Regions from separate parts of the Pantoea sp. X-Soil-MYKO-1289 genome, predicted to be linked through region 1. Evidence: predicted binding sites of a transcription regulator. Region 1 holds the regulator's gene; each other region holds the start of a gene.
The links. Region 1 encodes CRP, which controls carbon source genes, mostly activating them, when cyclic AMP is high. Its sites were predicted from a motif close to ATGTGANNNNNNTCACAT; they were not measured.
Positions count from the first base shown of each region.

Region 1 (4,475 bases):
GACACGTTGGCTTTGTCGGCGGCACGCTGCGTCAACCGCAGATGTGGCTCGAGCAGCGTGTGCCGCAGTGGCTTACACAGTGGCTCTCATCATGATTATTCCCTGGCAACAGCTCGATCCCGACACCCTTACCAACCTGATCGAAGCCTTTGTGCTGCGCGAAGGCACCGACTATGGCGAGCAGGAGCGCAGCCTGGCGCAAAAGGTGGCCGACGTGCGCCGCCAGCTGGAGCGCGGCGACGTGGTGCTGGTCTGGTCGGAACTGCATGAAACCATCAATATCATGCCGCGCAGCGAATTCCGCGGCTGATGCGTCGAGGCGCTTTTCGTGTTAACAATGCTCATCGCCCGACTTTAAAGGGAGCTTTTTCATGTCAGCACGACACCCGATTATTGCGGTAACCGGCTCCAGCGGCGCCGGCACCACCACCACCAGCCTGGCGTTTCGTAAAATTTTCCAGCAGCTCAATCTGCACGCCGCCGAGCTGGAGGGCGACAGCTTCCACCGCTATACGCGGCCGGAAATGGATATGGCGATCCGCAAGGCGCGCGATTTAGGGCGTCACATCAGCTATTTCGGCCCGGAAGCCAACGATTTCGGCCTGCTGGAGCAGACTTTTATCGACTACGGCAATGCGGGCAAAGGCCAGTCGCGCAAATATCTGCACACCTACGACGAAGCGGTGCCCTGGAACCAGGTGCCCGGCACCTTTACGCCGTGGCAGCCGCTGCCGGAAAATACCGACGTGCTGTTTTACGAAGGGCTGCACGGCGGCGTCGTCACGCAGCAGCATAACGTGGCGGAGAAGGTCGATCTGCTGGTGGGCGTGGTGCCGATCGTCAACCTGGAGTGGATCCAGAAGCTGGTGCGCGACACCGGCGAGCGCGGCCACTCGCGCGAGGCGGTGATGGACTCGGTGGTGCGCTCGATGGAGGATTACATCAACTTCATCACGCCGCAGTTCTCGCGCACCCACATTAACTTCCAGCGCGTGCCGACCGTCGATACCTCGAACCCGTTCGCCGCGCGCGAAATTCCGTCGCTGGACGAGAGCTTTGTGGTGATCCATTTTCGCGGGCTGGAGAATATCGACTTCCCCTATCTGCTGGCGATGCTGCAGGGCTCATTTATTTCGCACATCAATACGCTGGTGGTGCCGGGCGGCAAGATGGGGCTGGCGATGGAGCTGATTATGGCGCCGCTGGTGCAGCGGCTGATGGAAGGCAAACAGATCGCCTGACCAGGTCTGGCGCGGTCGCGGGTAGCAAGGCCCGATCGCAAAGACGCAAAAAACGGCATCCCTGCCAGCTCGGCCCGCGCGTATACGCCCCTCATCCTTGATGGGGCGCCCGTAAACGGGCCAACGCGTTGCGTTGTTCAAAAACGCTCCCGGCGTTTTTGTCCATGGCGCGGGACGCTTTGCTCTTCGGGCCTTGCTACCCGCTCCTTACGTACAGTGCGCTTTTTTACAGCGCGACCACTTCATAGCTATGGGTCATCTCTACGCCTTTGCCCAGCATTAACGCCACCGAACAGTACTTCTCCGCCGAGAGATCCACCGCGCGCGCGACCGCTTTATCGCTCAGCGCCTTGCCGGTGACCACGAAATGCAGATTAATATGGGTAAACAGGCGCGGCGCCTCTTCGCGACGCTCCGAGGTCAGCTTCACCTCGCAGTCCACCACATCGTTGCGGCCTTTTTGCAAAATAGAGACCACGTCGATGGCGCTACAGCCGCCCGCGGCCATCAGCACCATCTCCATCGGACTAGGCGCTTTATCGCCGGAGTTGCCGTCCATCAGGATCTGATGTCCCGACGCCGACTCGCCGAGAAAGGTTAATCCTTCGACCCACTTCACTCTTGCCTGCATGTTTCTACCTCGAGAATAGCCCGTTTGCCGCCAGAGTACGCGTTCACCTGGCAAACAGCAATCCAGAGTAATCCCCCCTTTGCTGAAGCGAGACAACAGAAGACAGTCGGCAAAAGCTGTGCTACAAACAGTGCTGAAAATAGTTCGTTCTGATAGGGACGAAGACGGGACATCTCAAGCGCCTGGCGCAAAATAAGGCCCGAATAATCTCCTTTAGGGGAAACGCTTGAAGCTTTCATCGCCTGGCAGGGACTCATCTCCCCGCGTTTTGGGCACGATTACAACAGAGGATAATAGCGAATGGTTCTCGGCAAACCGCAAACAGACCCTACACTCGAATGGTTCCTGTCCCATTGCCATATTCACAAATATCCATCCAAAAGTACGCTGATTCATCAGGGTGAGAAGGCTGAAACCCTCTACTACATCGTGAAAGGTTCCGTTGCGGTGCTGATCAAAGATGAAGAGGGCAAAGAGATGATCCTCTCTTACCTGAATCAGGGTGATTTTATCGGCGAGCTTGGCCTGTTTGAAGAAGGTCAGGAGCGCAGCGCCTGGGTACGTGCGAAAACCGCGTGCGAAGTAGCGGAAATTTCCTACAAGAAATTCCGTCAGCTTATCCAGGTGAATCCGGATATTTTAATGCGTCTCTCTTCGCAGATGGCGCGCCGTCTGCAGGTTACATCGGAAAAAGTGGGCAATTTAGCTTTCCTCGACGTGACCGGACGTATTGCACAAACCCTGCTTAACCTGGCGAAGCAGCCAGACGCCATGACGCATCCCGACGGCATGCAAATCAAAATTACTCGTCAGGAAATTGGCCAAATCGTTGGTTGCTCGCGTGAAACCGTGGGCCGCATTTTGAAAATGTTGGAAGACCAGAATCTGATTTCCGCACACGGCAAAACCATTGTCGTTTACGGCACCCGCTGATTTCCTCTCACTCACGGCGTGATGTCACCGTCACGCCGTTACTGTTTTTAGTGAAGTGATGTGGCGCCGAATCATCTATCACCCCGAAGTTAACTATGCCCTGCGGCAGACGCTGGTGCTCTGCATTCCGGTGGCGCTCGGCTGGCTGTTCGGCGATCTGCAAAAAGGCCTGCTTTTCTCTCTGGTTCCCGCCTGCTGCAACGTCGCGGGTCTGGATACGCCCCATAAGCGCTTCTTCAAACGTCTCATCGTCGGCGGCTCGCTGTTCGCGCTCGGCAGCTTCCTGATCCAGCTCTTAACCCTGAAAGGGGTGCCGCTGCCTGCCGTGCTCTTTGCTCTGCCGCTGCTGCTGGGCGTCACCGGCGAAATCAGCCCGCTGCACGGCCGCCTGCTCTCCGGCACGCTGGTGGCGGCCATCTTTACCCTGAGCCTGATCGGCCGATTGCCGATCTATGTGCCGCCGCTGCTCTATATCGGCGGCACGCTCTGGTACGGACTCTTCAACTGGTTCTGGTTCTGGCTGTGGAAAGAGCAGCCGATGCGCGAAACCCTGAGCCTGATCTACCGCGAGCTGGCGGACTACTGCGACGCGAAATATACCCTGCTGACCCAGCTTACCGACCCGGAAAAAGCGCTGCCGCCGCTGCTGGCGCGCCAGCAGAAAGCGGTCGATCTGATCAACACCTGCTATCAGCAGATGCATATGCTCTCCGCCAGCCGCGACAACAGCCACAAACGGCTGACGCGCGCGTTTCAGGTGGCGCTCGACCTGCAGGAGCATATCTCCGTCAGCCTGCATCAGCCGGAAGAGGTGCAGAAGCTGGTAGAGCGCAGCCACGCCGAAGCGGTGATCCGCTGGAACGCCAAAATTATCTCGGCGCGGCTGCGCGCGCTGGCCGACGCCATTCTCTACCATCAGTTGCCGAGTCGTTTCGATATGGAGAAGCCGCTCGGCGCGCTGGAGAAAATCGCCCGTCAGCATCCCGATAATCCGGTGGGCCACTTCTGCTACTACCACTTCAGCCGCATCGCGCGCGTGCTGCGCACGCAAAAACCGCTCTACCAGCGCGACCTGATGACCGATCGCCAGCGCCGCCTGCCGCTGCTGCCGGCGCTGCGCAGCTATCTGTCGCTGAAGTCCGCCGCGCTGCGCACCGCGGCACGCTTCGCCGTGATGCTGATGTTCGGCAGCGCGCTGGCGATGCTGTTCGATATTCCCAAGCCCTACTGGATCCTGATGACCATTATGTTCGTCAGCCAGAACGGTTACAGCGCCACGCGGGTGCGCATCCAGCACCGGGCGCTGGGCACCTTCGCCGGCCTGGTGATCGCCGCCGCCTCGCTGCGCTTCGCGGTGCCGGAATCGCTGGTGCTGCTGTTTATGCTGGTGGTGACGCTGGTGAGCTATCTGGTGACGCGTAAATATTACGGCTGGTCGATGATTGGCTTTACCGTGACGGCGGTCTACTCGCTGCAGCTGCTGTCGCTGAACGGCGCGCAGTTTTTACTGCCGCGTCTGATGGACACGCTGATGGGCTGCCTGATCGCCTTCGGCGGCATGCTGTGGCTGTGGCCGCAGTGGCAGAGCGGGCTGCTGCGTCAAAACGCCCACGACGCGCTGGAAACCTATCAGGATGCGCTGCGGCTGCTGCTGGGGCCGGAGCAGGAGG
Region 1 covers NZ_AP036004.1:327,279-331,753, reverse strand. The annotation lists gene AC6I7Z_RS01515 (hydrolase) at 1-95, shown strand, start outside; gene AC6I7Z_RS01510 (YheU family protein) at 92-310, shown strand; gene AC6I7Z_RS01505 (phosphoribulokinase) at 372-1,241, shown strand; gene AC6I7Z_RS01500 (OsmC family protein) at 1,468-1,872, opposite strand; gene crp (cAMP-activated global transcriptional regulator CRP) at 2,173-2,805, shown strand; gene AC6I7Z_RS01490 (YccS/YhfK family putative transporter) at 2,864-4,475, shown strand, end outside.

Region 2 (4,475 bases), 1.1 Mb from region 1:
CATGTCGGCGGGCAATACCGCCAACGAAGCGCGCGTGCAGGGGCTTTCCGAGGTGTTTGAGCGCTATATCAAAAACCGCATTATCGCCGAAGCGATCAGCCTGCCGACAATTCCTGAGAGCGTGATGCAGCGCTATCCTGGCGTGGTAGAGGCGATTGCGCGCCTCGAAGCGGAAGGCTTCCCGATTTTCGCCTATGACGCCTCGCTGGGCGGCAAATATCCGGTGATCTGCGTGGTGCTGTTCAACCCGCAAAACGGCACCTGTTTCGCCTCTTTCGGCGCGCATCCCGATTTCGGCGTCGCCCTTGAGCGTACCGTTACCGAGCTGCTGCAGGGCCGCAGCCTGAAAGATCTCGACGTCTTTACGCCGCCAACCTTCGACGATGAAGAAGTCGCCGAGCACGCCAACCTCGAGACGCACTTTATCGACTCCAGCGGCCTTATCTCCTGGGATTTGTTCAAAGAAAAAGCGGACTATCCCTTCGTCGACTGGTCATTCAGCGGCACGACCCAGGAAGAGTTCGCCACCCTGATGGCGATCTTCCGCGAGGAAGGGCAGGAAGTCTATATCGCGGATTACGATCACCTGGGCGTCTACGCCTGCCGCATTATCGTGCCGGGCATGTCCGATATCTATCCGGCGGAAGATCTGGTGCTGGCGAACAACAACATGGGCGCGGGCCTGCGCGACACGCTGCTGGCGCTGCCTGCCAGCAACTGGAATCCGGAAGAGTATCTTGACCTGATTGCCCAGCTGGATGAAGAAGGCCATGACGACTTTACCCGCGTGCGCGAACTGCTGGGGCTGGCGAGCGGCAAAGACAACGGCTGGTACACGCTGCGCATCGGCGAGCTGAAGGCGATGCTGGCGCTGGCTGGGGGCGACCTGGATCAGGCGCTAATCTGGACCGAATGGACCATGGAGTTCAACGGCTCGATCTTTTCAGCGGAACGCGCCAACTACTACCGCTGCCTGCAGACGCTGCTGCTGCTGGCGATGGAAGATGAGCGCGACCCGCTGCAGTATCATCACGCCTTCACGCGCATGTACGGTGCGGAAGCGCTGGAAGCGGCGTCGGCGGCCATCAGCGGCGAAGCGCCCTTCTACGGTCTGCAGGCCGTTGACGACGACCTCAAAGCCTTCCCGGCGCACCAGGCGCTGCTGCAGGCTTATGAAAAACTCCAGACGGCAAAACGTCGTTACTGGAAAAAATAGTTAACCTGTTCAGCTGCGCAAGGCTAAATTAAACAGGCATGGCGTCAATACTATTGGCGCCATTATTTATCGCGGAGCAGCGTCTTTCATTATTTTTAATCGTTCGTCACATTGTTTTTTTAACATTACAGACTTGCCTGATGACATTGCTTAACACAATGGGCCGCCGCTCATTATCCGCATTTAAAATAAAGATATAAAATTTAAAAAATTTTTATTTATTAAAATTCAATATATTACGCCATTTATTTCGTTTCCTGCCTCGATCCTCCCCGCTGTCTTCTGGTCAAATATGATCCAGATCAAATCCTGTCCTATACTCCTTTGTTAGTATTTTTCCAGACATCTTTTGGAGAGCGTTAGTGTGAAAGCTGACAACCCTTTTAATCTGTTATTACCGGCCGCAATGGCCAAAGTGGCGGAAGATGCTGGAGTATATAAAGCCACTAAACATCCCTTAACCACTTTTTTCCTTGCCATCACCGCCGGCGTTTTTATTTCCATCGCGTTTGTTTTTTATATCACTGCGACCACCGGCACCGCAGGCATGCCTTATGGCGTGGCGAAACTTATCGGCGGCATCTGCTTCTCGCTGGGGCTGATTCTGGTGGTGATATGCGGCGCCGATCTCTTTACCTCTACCGTGCTGATTGTCGTCGCGAAAGCGAGCGGACGCATCACCTGGGGACAGCTGGCGCGCAACTGGATCAATGTCTATTTCGGCAACCTCGTTGGCGCGCTGTTTTTCGTCGCCCTGATCTGGTTCGCCGGCGAGCATATGACGGCGAACGGCGCGTGGGGTTTGAATGTGCTGCAAACCGCCGATCATAAAATGCATCACAGTTTTATTGAAGCCGTCTGCCTGGGCACGCTGGCGAACCTGATGGTCTGCCTGGCGGTCTGGATGAGCTATTCCGGCCATAGCCTGACGGATAAGACCCTGGCGATGATTCTGCCGGTCGCCATGTTCGTTGCCAGCGGCTTCGAGCACAGCATCGCCAATATGTTCCTTATTCCGTTAGCGATCGTCATTCGCGATTTTTCTGGCCCGGCTTTCTGGCAAGCCGCCGGCGCCAGCGCCGACCAGTTCCAGGCGCTTACGCCCGTCAACTTTATTATCGACAACCTGATTCCGGTCACGCTCGGCAACATTATCGGCGGCGGTCTGCTGGTTGGGTTGACCTACTGGGTGATCTATTTACGCAACGGTTCTAACGCACATTAATGATTCTGACCGACGCCGCCTGGCTGGCGGCGCCAACGTAACGTCTTCTTAGATAAGGCAGGTATATCATGACCGATCTGAATACAAAACAGGCTGCGGCCTGGGAAGGGTTCGCCGAGGGCGAATGGCAGAACAGCGTCAACGTTCGCGATTTTATTCAAAGGAACTACACGCCGTATGAGGGCGATGAGTCATTCCTGGCTGGCGCGACCGACGCGACCACTAAGCTGTGGAACGACGTGCTGGAAGGCATTAAAATTGAAAACCGCACGCATGCCCCCGTCGATTTCGACACCGATCTCGCCTCGACCATTACCGCGCACGACGCCGGCTATATCAATAAATCGCTGGAAAAAATCGTCGGCCTGCAGACTGAAGCTCCGCTGAAACGCGCCATTATCCCGTTCGGCGGCATCAAAATGGTGGAAGGTTCCTGTAAGGTTTACGGCCGTGAGCTGGACCCTACTCTGAAAAAAATCTTCACCGAATACCGTAAAACCCATAACCAGGGCGTGTTCGATGTCTATACCCAGGACATCCTGCGCTGCCGTAAATCGGGCGTGCTGACCGGTCTGCCGGACGCCTACGGCCGCGGCCGCATCATCGGCGACTATCGCCGCGTCGCGCTGTACGGCATCGACTTCCTGATGCAGGACAAACTGGCCCAGTTCCATTCGCTGCAGAACGATCTGGAAAACGGTGTGAACCTGGAAGCCACCATCCGTCTGCGTGAAGAGATTGCTGAACAGCATCGCGCGCTGGCCCAGATTAAAGAGATGGCCGCCAAATATGGCTGCGATATCTCCGGTCCGGCAACCAACGCGCAGGAAGCGGTACAGTGGACCTACTTCGGCTATCTCGCCGCAGTGAAATCGCAGAACGGCGCCGCGATGTCCTTCGGCCGCGTCTCGACCTTCCTGGACATCTATATCGAACGCGATATGCAGGCAGGCAAGCTTACCGAAGAGCAGGCGCAGGAGCTGATTGACCATCTGGTGATGAAGCTGCGCATGGTGCGCTTCCTGCGCACGCCAGAATATGATGAACTCTTCTCCGGCGACCCGATCTGGGCGACTGAATCGCTGGCGGGCATGGGCGTCGACGGTCGTACTCTGGTGACAAAAAGCACCTTCCGTTTCCTGAACACCCTTTACACCATGGGTCCGTCGCCTGAGCCGAACATGACCATCCTGTGGTCAGAAAAACTGCCGGTGAACTTCAAGAAATATGCCGCTAAAGTCTCCATCGATACCTCGTCTCTGCAGTATGAAAATGACGACCTGATGCGTCCAGACTTTAACAATGACGACTACGCCATCGCCTGCTGCGTTAGCCCGATGATTGTCGGCAAACAGATGCAGTTCTTCGGCGCGCGCGCTAACCTGGCGAAAACCCTGCTGTACGCAATCAACGGCGGCATGGATGAAAAAATGAAAATGCAGGTAGGCCCAAAAGAGGCGCCTGTAATGGACGACGTGCTCGATTTCGATACCGTTATGGCGCGTATGGACCACTTCATGGACTGGCTGGCGAAACAGTATGTGACCGCGCTGAACATCATTCATTACATGCATGATAAGTACAGCTACGAAGCTTCGCTGATGGCGCTGCATGACCGCGATGTCTATCGCACCATGGCCTGCGGCATCGCCGGTCTGTCTGTGGCTGCCGATTCGCTCGCCGCGATCAAATACGCCAAAGTGAAACCGGTCCGCGACGAAGATGGCCTGGCGGTCGACTTTGAAATCGAAGGCGAATATCCGCAGTTTGGTAATAACGATCCGCGCGTCGATGACCTGGCCTGCGACCTGGTTGAACGTTTCATGAAGAAAATTCAGAAACTCACCACTTACCGCAACGCCGTACCGACGCAGTCTGTGCTGACCATTACCTCAAACGTGGTTTACGGTAAGAAAACCGGTAATACACCAGATGGTCGTCGCGCTGGCGCGCCTTTCGGTCCAGGCGCCAACCCGATGCACGGACGCGATCAGAAAGGCGCCGTCGCCTCGCTGACCTCTGTGGCTAAACTGC
Region 2 covers NZ_AP036004.1:1,469,603-1,474,077, reverse strand. The annotation lists gene ycaO (30S ribosomal protein S12 methylthiotransferase accessory factor YcaO) at 1-1,216, shown strand, start outside; gene focA (formate transporter FocA) at 1,581-2,441, shown strand; gene pflB (formate C-acetyltransferase) at 2,510-4,475, shown strand, end outside.
Region 2: the regulator CRP is predicted to act here: its motif matches at 1,507-1,524, upstream of focA (formate transporter FocA).

Region 3 (4,475 bases), 3.5 Mb from region 1:
TCCAGCCGATGCCGAGTCCGGCGAGCGCCAGACAGGCGCTGATAATAATCTGCTGATCCATGATTCCCTCGCGACGCGCATTGCTCGGGAAAAGGTAAAGTCGGCCTGTATGAATGTCCAGACTATTTTCGGGCGGTTTTCACCCCCGAGCAGGCGCTACAGCGCTTTGACCTGCAGCTCGCCCGCTTTCCACGCGTCGGTGAGAAAAAACGGCATCGGCATCAGCCATTCGTCCCCTTTTACCCGCGCCGGATAAACAAAGACGTTGCCGCCCCAGGTGAGCTCCACGGACTGCGTCTCTCCCTCTTTCACCGTCGCCTTGCCCGCCATGCTGGCGAAGCCGGCGTTGCTGCCGACGTGGAAGTTCTCCATGCGCCAGCGCACCGGCGCGTGCGGCGGCCAGGGCTGCGCCTGATGAAAATGGAAAATCTCATCGTGGCTCAGCAGGCTTTCGCGCACCGTCGGCCACAGCGCGGCCTTCAGGAAATATTGATCGGTAAAGCGCGCGTTGCCGCTGTAGCGGGCGATAAAGTCGCGCATCGCCTGCGCCATGTTGCTGAAGACGCCGTTGCAGCCGCCCCACATGCCCGCCAGCAGCAGCTCGGTATGGGAAAAGTAGTCGCGCATATGGTGGAACCAGTACGGCGAGGCGAGCCAGGCGTCGACCGCCGCCGCTTCGCGCTCCGACAGCAGCGAGTCGGCGTCGCGGATAATAAAGCGTTTGACGCCGGGATCGTCCATCACCAGAAAACGCCATAGCGTCGGGTAGATCGCCTTTTCCTGCGACATATCGATCAGCTCGACGTGCGGCTGGTTGAGGCGCTGCCACACGTGCTGCGGCACGCTCTGATCCAGATAAATGCGGCAGCGCCAGCCAGGATAGAGTTGCTGCGCCACCTCGACGTTTTTAATCAGCGTTTCGCAGTAGCGCGGCTGACCGCCGTAGAGGCTGAAGGCGATCACGTTCTGTTCCGGTTTCGTCAGATCGATCGGTTCCGGCCGCGCCGCCGGAAAGGAGTAACGCTGCCCCTGGCGAAAACGCGCGTCTGCGCCGTTTAGCGCTTCCAGGCCATATTTCGCCAGCTCCTCTCGCTTGCCCATCCAGCCGCACAGCTCCGCCAGTCCATCCAGCCAGGTTTCCGAAGCGGTCGCGCGCACGGCGGGCGGCGCCTGATAGATTTTCTGATAGACGCGGTAAGACTTGCTGTAGTGGCCGAGACGCAGCAGGCAGAGCGCGTAGTCGCTCAGCACCTGCATCTGACTGGGCATGGCGCGCAGCACCTCTTCGCAGCAGCGGGCGGCGGCGGCGTAATCCTGCTGCGCCATATGCTGGCGAAAACGCGCGGCGGCGTTTTCAAGGCGCGCCTGCATGGCGGCGGGAGAAGCGGTTAAGGCGGATTTTTGTCGTGGCGGCGTATGGCGCATCGGGCGATCCTCGCTTTTGCTGTAAAGAGCAGAGGCAGCGCGCAGAGGCGCTGCCTGAAAGCGTTATAACAAACGGCGCGCCGCTTCGACCACAATTTTTACCGCATCGCTCTCGGTCTGCTTCATGGCGGCCGCATCCGGGATCTCTTTCTGGGTACGGTTAACGATGACGCCCGCCACCATGCCCGCGCGCAGCCCCTGGCTGGCGCACATCGTCAGCAGCGTCGCAGACTCCATCTCATAGTTAAGCACGCCCATCTGCTGCCACTCCTTCATCGAGCCCTGAAAGCGGCTGACCACGCGGCCGGAGAAGGTGTCGTAACGCTCCTGGCCTGGATAGAAGGTGTCAGACGACGCGGTGACGCCGATATGGGTGGTCGCGCCGCTCGCTTCTGCCGCCGCGACCAGCGCGGTGGTGCAGGCGAAATCCGCTACGGCAGGGAATTCCAGCGGCGCGAAATGCTGGCTGGCGCCGTCGAGGCGTACTGCGCCAGTGGTGACCAGCACGTCGCCGACGTTAATGTGCGGCTGAATCGCGCCGGTGGTGCCGACGCGCAGGAAGGTGCGCACGCCAAGCTGCGCCAGCTCTTCTACCGCGATAGAGGTCGACGGGCCGCCGATGCCGGTGGAGCAGACCACCACAGGCTTACCGTCCAGCTTCGCCAGCCAGGAGGTGAATTCCCGGTGCGACGCCAGCGGCTGGGCGTCCGCCATCAGTCCGGCAATTTTCTTTACGCGCTCCGGATCGCCGGGAACGATAGCCAGGGTCGCGCCCTGCAGATCGGCTTTGGTCAGGCCAAGGTGGAAAACGTCAGACATAGCAAACTCCTGAACAGGGAAGTGAAGCGCGCCACTCTACGTCAGCGCAGCGCAAATTTGTGTGATAACAATCACTATCAAAAATGAATGTTACATTTTACATGGATAACAATGCGATCTAAGTCACATAACCAAGCCATTCAGAATGCCATTGCTACAAGCTGTGTGCGTCGGGCTTCGCAGCAATGTTAAAGAGGAGAGTGTTTTTGCTTGCTCCCTACTCTGTTCCCGGTCTCTGGTCCAGACGTCATCTGGCCAGGCTATAGTTACGTGATTGCGCTACTGCCAGCACGGAGAAAAAAATGAAAACCGAAGACAATATGGCACAAAAATCATCGACGGGCGGCTTTGCACCTGCAGTACAGCCGACCGCCTCAACCACGATTCATACCGATAGCCAGGATATTCAGGCAGGCGAAACCTCGGTGCCGAGCCAGGGCGAAAATATGCCCGCTTACTACGCCAGACCGAAAGAGGCGAACGGTCCGCTGCCGGTAGTGCTGGTGGTGCAGGAGATCTTTGGCGTGCACGAGCATATTCGCGATATTTGCCGCCGGCTGGCGCTTGAGGGCTATCTGGCCGTGGCGCCGGAGCTCTATTTCCGCGAAGGCGACCCGAACGATTACCACGATATCCCTACCCTGTTCAGCGAGCTGGTCAGCAAAGTGCCGGACAGCCAGGTGCTTTCCGATCTCGACCACGCCGCTAACTGGGCCGGCCGCAACGGCGGCGATATTCGCCGCATGGGCATTACCGGCTTCTGCTGGGGCGGCCGCATCAGCTGGCTTTACGCCGCGCACAATCCGCAGCTGCGCGCCGCCGTCGCCTGGTACGGTCGCCTCATCGGCGAGAAAACCATGAAGCAGCAGAAGCATCCGATCGATATCGCCGTGGATTTAGGCGCGCCGGTGCTGGGCCTCTACGGCGGCCAGGACGATAGCATTCCGCTGGAGAGCGTGGAGCAGATGCGTCAGGCGCTGCACGCCGCTAACGCCAAAGCGGAGATTGTCGTCTATCCCGACGCGGGCCACGCCTTTAACGCCGACTATCGTCCGAGCTATCACGCCGAATCGGCGCAGGATGGCTGGGCGCGCATGCTGACGTGGTTTAGGCAGTTCGGCGTCGTCTGATTACGCACGCGATAAAAAAGGGGCGCCGCAGCGCCCCATCTTCAACAGCACGACACCCTAAACTCAGGCGTTTTCGCCGCGCAGTTTCTTCGCCGCCTCCACCATGTTCGCCAGCGCCTGACGGGTTTCCGTCCAGCCGCGCGTTTTCAGGCCGCAGTCCGGGTTGACCCACAGACGCGCTTCCGGGATGCGCTGCGCCGCTTTACGCAGCAGATTCTCCATCCATTCGACGCTCGGCACGTTCGGCGAGTGAATATCGTAAACGCCGGGGCCGATTTCGTTCGGATATTCAAATGCCTTAAAGGCTTCCAGCAGATCCATATCGGAACGCGAGGTTTCGATGGTGATGACGTCGGCATCCAGCGCCGCGATGGACGCCATGATGTCGTTGAATTCGCAATAACACATATGGGTGTGGATCTGGGTGTCGTCTTTCGCCACCGCGGCGTTAAGGCGGAAGGCGTCTACCGCCCACTTCAGGTAGGCGGCCCAGTCGGACTGGTGCAGCGGCAGGCCTTCGCGCAGCGCCGGCTCGTCAATCTGGATAATACCGATGCCGGCTGCTTCAAGATCCGCGACCTCGTCGCGCAGCGCCAGCGCGATTTGCTTCGCGATGGTTTCGCGCGACACGTCTTCGCGCGGAAAAGACCAGCAGAGAATGGTGACCGGGCCGGTCAGCATCCCTTTCACCGGCTTGCTGGTCAGCGACTGCGCATAGGTCGCCCACTCTACGGTAATCGGCCGCGGACGGCTGACGTCGCCGATAATCACCGGCGGCTTGACGCAGCGCGAGCCGTAACTCTGCACCCAGCCGTTCTGGGTAAAGACGAAACCCTCCAGGTTTTCGCCGAAGTACTCCACCATGTCGTTACGCTCCGCTTCGCCGTGCACCAGCACGTCGAGGCCCAGGCGCTCCTGTTCGGCGATCGCCTGTTTGATATGCTGCGCGATGCCGGTGCGGTAGCTGGCGCCGTCGATATTGCCTTTTTTGAAATCGAGGCGCAGGCCGCGGATCTCGGTGGTCTGCGGGAAGGAGCCGATGGTGGTGGTCGGCCAGGCTGGCAGATGAAAGCGGCTGCGCTGGGCGCGGGCGCGGACGGC
Region 3 covers NZ_AP036004.1:3,825,188-3,829,662, forward strand. The annotation lists gene rmuC (DNA recombination protein RmuC) at 1-61, opposite strand, end outside; gene AC6I7Z_RS18195 (tetratricopeptide repeat protein) at 157-1,425, opposite strand; gene udp (uridine phosphorylase) at 1,489-2,244, opposite strand; gene AC6I7Z_RS18205 (dienelactone hydrolase family protein) at 2,547-3,374, shown strand; gene metE (5-methyltetrahydropteroyltriglutamate--homocysteine S-methyltransferase) at 3,438-4,475, opposite strand, start outside.
Region 3: the regulator CRP is predicted to act here: its motif matches at 2,356-2,373, upstream of udp (uridine phosphorylase).

Region 4 (4,475 bases), 2.9 Mb from region 1:
CGGCAATCACGTTGTCCTGTAGCGCATGGAAGAGATCCTCTTCATTCACGACGCCGCCGCGCGAGACGTTGATCAGGAAGGCGCGCTTCTTCATGCGGCGCAGGCGCGCGCCGTCGAACAGGTTGCGTGTCTCGTCGGTCAGCGGCGTGTGCAGCGTGATGAAATCGCTCTCTTCGGTGAGCTGGTCAAGGCTGACAAAGGTGATGCCGTGCTCGGCGGCAAAGGCCTCGTCAGGATAGAAATCAAAGGCGATAACGCGCATGTTGAAGCCTTTCGCGCGCAGCGCCACCTGCTTGCCGATATTGCCCAGGCCGACAATGCCCAGCGTTTTGCCGTAGACGTCGGTGGCGAAGATACGCGGCCAGCCGCCCGCGCGCGTTTCCGTGACCGCCTGCGTCAGCTGACGCGCGCCGTTGAGGATCAGCGCGAAGGCGAAGTCGGCGACGGCGTGCTTGTTGGCGTCCGGTACGTTGGTGACGTAAATGCCGCGCGCGCGCGTGGCGTCGAGATCGATATTATCGACGCCGACGCCGTGCTTGCAGACGATCTTCAGCTGCGGCGCCTGCGCCAGCAGCGCGTCGTTTACGTCAGTAAAGGCGACGATCATCGCCACGGTCTCCGACAGATGCGGCGCCAGCGCTTCAGGCGTCGCGTCGGCGGGCAGCATCACCAGCTCGAAGCCGTGCTGTTTTAGGGTATCGATCGGCGTCGTCTCATATTTAGCGAACGACGGCGAGGTGCAGATTACTTTCATCGCGTTTCCCGGTGTGTAAATCGAACAGGCAAGGGCAGCAATGGCTGCCCTGACGGCCATTACTTCAGGTACTGATTGACGACCTGACGGATTTTTTGCTCTTCATCGGCGCTGAATTGCACCGCATAACGGCTGTCGCCGACGTCGTAGCCCAGCAGCGAAACCGCTTTCTTCACCGCCGCCGGGGAGAAGCCGATGCTGTAGAGATCGGTGCGCAGGCCGGTGACGTTCTCCTGCGCCGCGCGCGACCCCTCGATATCGCCTGCGTTGAAGCGCGACCAGATGGCGTTGATCTCTTTTGGCGCGGCGTTGGCCAGGCCGGAGATGCAGGCGGAGCAGCCGTCGACGAAGCCCTGATGGATCAGCGAGTCCGGCCCGTTAAGCACGTCGAAGTTATCAATGCCTTCCGCCGCTTTAATAAAGCCACTCAGGCTTTCATAGCTGCCCGCCGAGTCTTTGATGCCGATAATGTTGGGATGAGACGCCAGGGTACGCACGGTTTCCGGCTGCAGCGTGTTGCCGGTGCGCGCCGGAATATTGTAGAGAAACAGCGGCACCTCGAGCGCGTCAGCCACCGTCTGGTAGTGATAGATCAGCTCGTCCTGCTTGAGCGGCACGAAGTAGGGCGTGATCACCGACACCGCATCTACCCCGAGCTGCGCAACCTGCCTGCCGAGGCGGATAGTTTCGCGTGTTGAAATCTCGCCAATATGGGCGACAACCGGCGCGCGGCCGTTCACCTCATCGACGCAGGTTTCGGTAACGGCGATCTTCTCCCGCTCGTTGAGCACAAAGAACTCGCCGTTGGTGCCGCCGCAGAAGATGCCGTTGCCCGCATCCAGCTGGCGTTTTACCTGTTCGCGCTGCGCTTCAGGGTTATAGGCGCCTTCCCGATCAAAACAGGTGACGATAGCGGTCAATACGCCGGTAATTTTCTGGCTCATACAATCCTCTTTATTCCTGATGTGAAGGGAACAGCGTCAGGTAGACGTCGCGAACGTCATGCGCGCTGACGGCAGCGGGCACGTTCTTCATCAGACGCTGCACGTCGAGCGCCGCTTCCACTAAATAGGGCAGGTGATCCGGGCCGATGCCAAGCTCTTCAAGGCTGGCGGGCAGCTGCAAACGTTTAACCAGCGCGGTGAAATAAGCCACCAGCGCGTGCGATTTGCTCTCGTTGTCCAGTGAGGTATCCGCATCCGGCAGCAGATCGTAGGCCTGAGCGAATTTGTTCACCGCGGCCGGCCGCACAAAGGCCATGCAGGGCGCCAGCAAAATGGCGTTGGCGACGCCGTGCGGCAGATGATATTTGCCGCCCAGCGGATAGGACATGGCGTGCACCAGATGCGTGCCCGCATGGGCGATCGCCGCGCCGCCATAATATGAGGCCCACAGCATATCCAGCCGCGCCTGCAGGTTGTGTGGCTCGGCAACGGCGGTTTCGAGGCTGGCGAACAGTTTTTTCATGCCGATCAGCGCGTAGTTGTCGCTTACCGGGTTCGACACCGTGGCGGTGAAGCATTCAATCAGATGACAAAGCGCATCGATACCGGTCGAAGAGGCGATATGCGGCGGCATGCTGGTGGTCAGCTCCGGCACCAGCGCTACAAAATCGGGCAGCATCACCGGCGAGATAATGCCGACTTTGGTTTCACGCTCCGGGATCGCCAGAATGGCGTTCGGCGTCGCTTCCGAGCCGGTGCCTGCGGTGGTCGGGATCAGCAGCGAGGTGGTGCGCGCGGTCGGCTTTTCGCCCGCCAGCAGCGCCTCCAGCGACGGAGCGTTTTCGACGCACAGCACCGAGAGCAGCTTGGCGACGTCCAGCACGCTGCCGCCGCCGACGCCGATCACCAGATCCACGTCGCGCGCAGGCAGCGCCGCCAGCACCGCGGCGACGTCGTGCTGGCTTGGCTCCGGCGGCACGTTGTTAATCACGCTGACGCTGGCGATATGCTGTTTCAGCTGGCTGATAAGCGCCTGCACCGCCGGGATGGTTTCAATATTTTTGTCCGTCACCAGCAGCGCGCTGGCTTTTCCTTTCAGCAGATAGCTAATGTCGTTCAGCGCCTGGAAGCCGCTAATTACCGTGCTGTTGATATTCATCTCATACCCTTATTACTACGAAACTAGAGCCAATGATTAGGTTTGCTCATTTCAGTGCGTTATATGTCACTTGCTATGGGTCAATTTATAGGACATATCGATTTCGATTAATTTGATCTTGCTCACATATAATCAATCATGATTGAATATAATCATTCACAACGGCATATCGCCGAATCAGGAGAGAAGATGACGCAGAAGTCCTGGAAAACGCCAGTGCTGGTGATCGCCGATGACTTTACCGGCGCGAACGACGCAGGCAGTGGACTGGCGCAGGCGGGCGCTCGCGTGCATGTGCTGTTCAGCAGCGAGACGCCGCTGGATAGCGCCGCCGCCGACGTCTGGGTGATCAGCACCGACAGCCGCGCCGTCAGCGCCGCAGAGGCGGAGGCGCGTACTGAAGCGGTGGTGCGTCAACATCAGGCTTTTATCGCTCAGGGCTGGCTGTTTAAAAAGATCGACTCCACGCTGCGCGGCAATATCGGCGCCGAAGTGCGCGCCGCGCTGGCCGCCAGCGGCAAGAAGCGGGCGCTGATCGTGCCTGCCGTCCCTCGGCTGGGACGCGTCACGCGGCGAGGCGAGGTGCTGGTGAACGGCGTATCGCTGACCGAGACCGAATACGCCAGCGATCCAAAAACGCCGGTCATCAGCGCGCGGGTATTAACGCAGCTCGGGATCGCGGGCAGCGAGATCGATCTCGCCGCGCTGCGCAGCGATCGTTTTGCCGCGCTGCTGGCGGAGCAGCAGGGCGCGGTGGTGATCGATGCGGAAAGCGAAAGCGACCTCGCGCTCATCCTGGCTGCCGCGGCGCAGCTTGACGAAACGCCGCTGCTGGTCGGCGCGGCCGGACTGAGCGACGCGCTGGGCGCGCAGCTGGCGGCACGCGCGCCTGCGCCGGTGCTGGCCGTTATCGGCTCAATGAGCGCCAGCGCCCAGCAGCAGATCGCGCGGCTGGCGGCGCAGCGAGATATCGCGCTGGTAGATATCGATATCCGCCAGCTGTTTGAACGCCCTTGCTGGCCGAATAGCGCGCAGTGGACGGAGCAGGCGCTCGCCGCGCTGTGCAGCGGCCGTCATACGGTGATCCGCACCTGCCAGCGTGCCGATCAGCGCCATGAGATCGACGCGCTCTGTCAGCAGCAGCAGATCACACGCCAGCAGCTTGGCGAGGCGATTTGCCAGTTTCTGGGCGAACTGACCCTGACGCTCTGCCGCGCGCAGCGCCCGGCCGGACTCTATCTCTCCGGCGGCGACGTGGCGATTGCGGTAGCGCAGGCGCTGGGCGCCAGCGGTTTTCAGATTCAGGGCATCGTGGCGGGCTGCGTGCCGCACGGCGTCCTGCTTAACAGTGAATTTACCCTGCCGGTGATGACCAAAGCGGGCGGTTTTGGCGACGAAAACACCCTGGTAGCAGCCATTCGTTTTATTGAGGAGAAGTCGAGTGAGTAAAATTATTGCGGTGACCATGGGCGATCCGGCGGGCATCAGCCCGGAGATCATCATCAAGGCGCTGGCGGAAGGCGACCTTAACGGCGCGCCGGCGGTGGTGGTGGGATGCGCCGCGACGCTGCGCCGCATCCTTGCCCTGAATATTACGCCGCAGGTCGAGCTGCGCGTG
Region 4 covers NZ_AP036004.1:3,262,780-3,267,254, reverse strand. The annotation lists gene AC6I7Z_RS15630 (phosphoglycerate dehydrogenase) at 1-754, opposite strand, end outside; gene AC6I7Z_RS15625 (dihydrodipicolinate synthase family protein) at 814-1,698, opposite strand; gene AC6I7Z_RS15620 (iron-containing alcohol dehydrogenase) at 1,709-2,857, opposite strand; gene dtnK (D-threonate kinase) at 3,047-4,306, shown strand; gene AC6I7Z_RS15610 (D-threonate 4-phosphate dehydrogenase) at 4,299-4,475, shown strand, end outside.
Region 4: the regulator CRP is predicted to act here: its motif matches at 2,968-2,985, upstream of AC6I7Z_RS15620 (iron-containing alcohol dehydrogenase).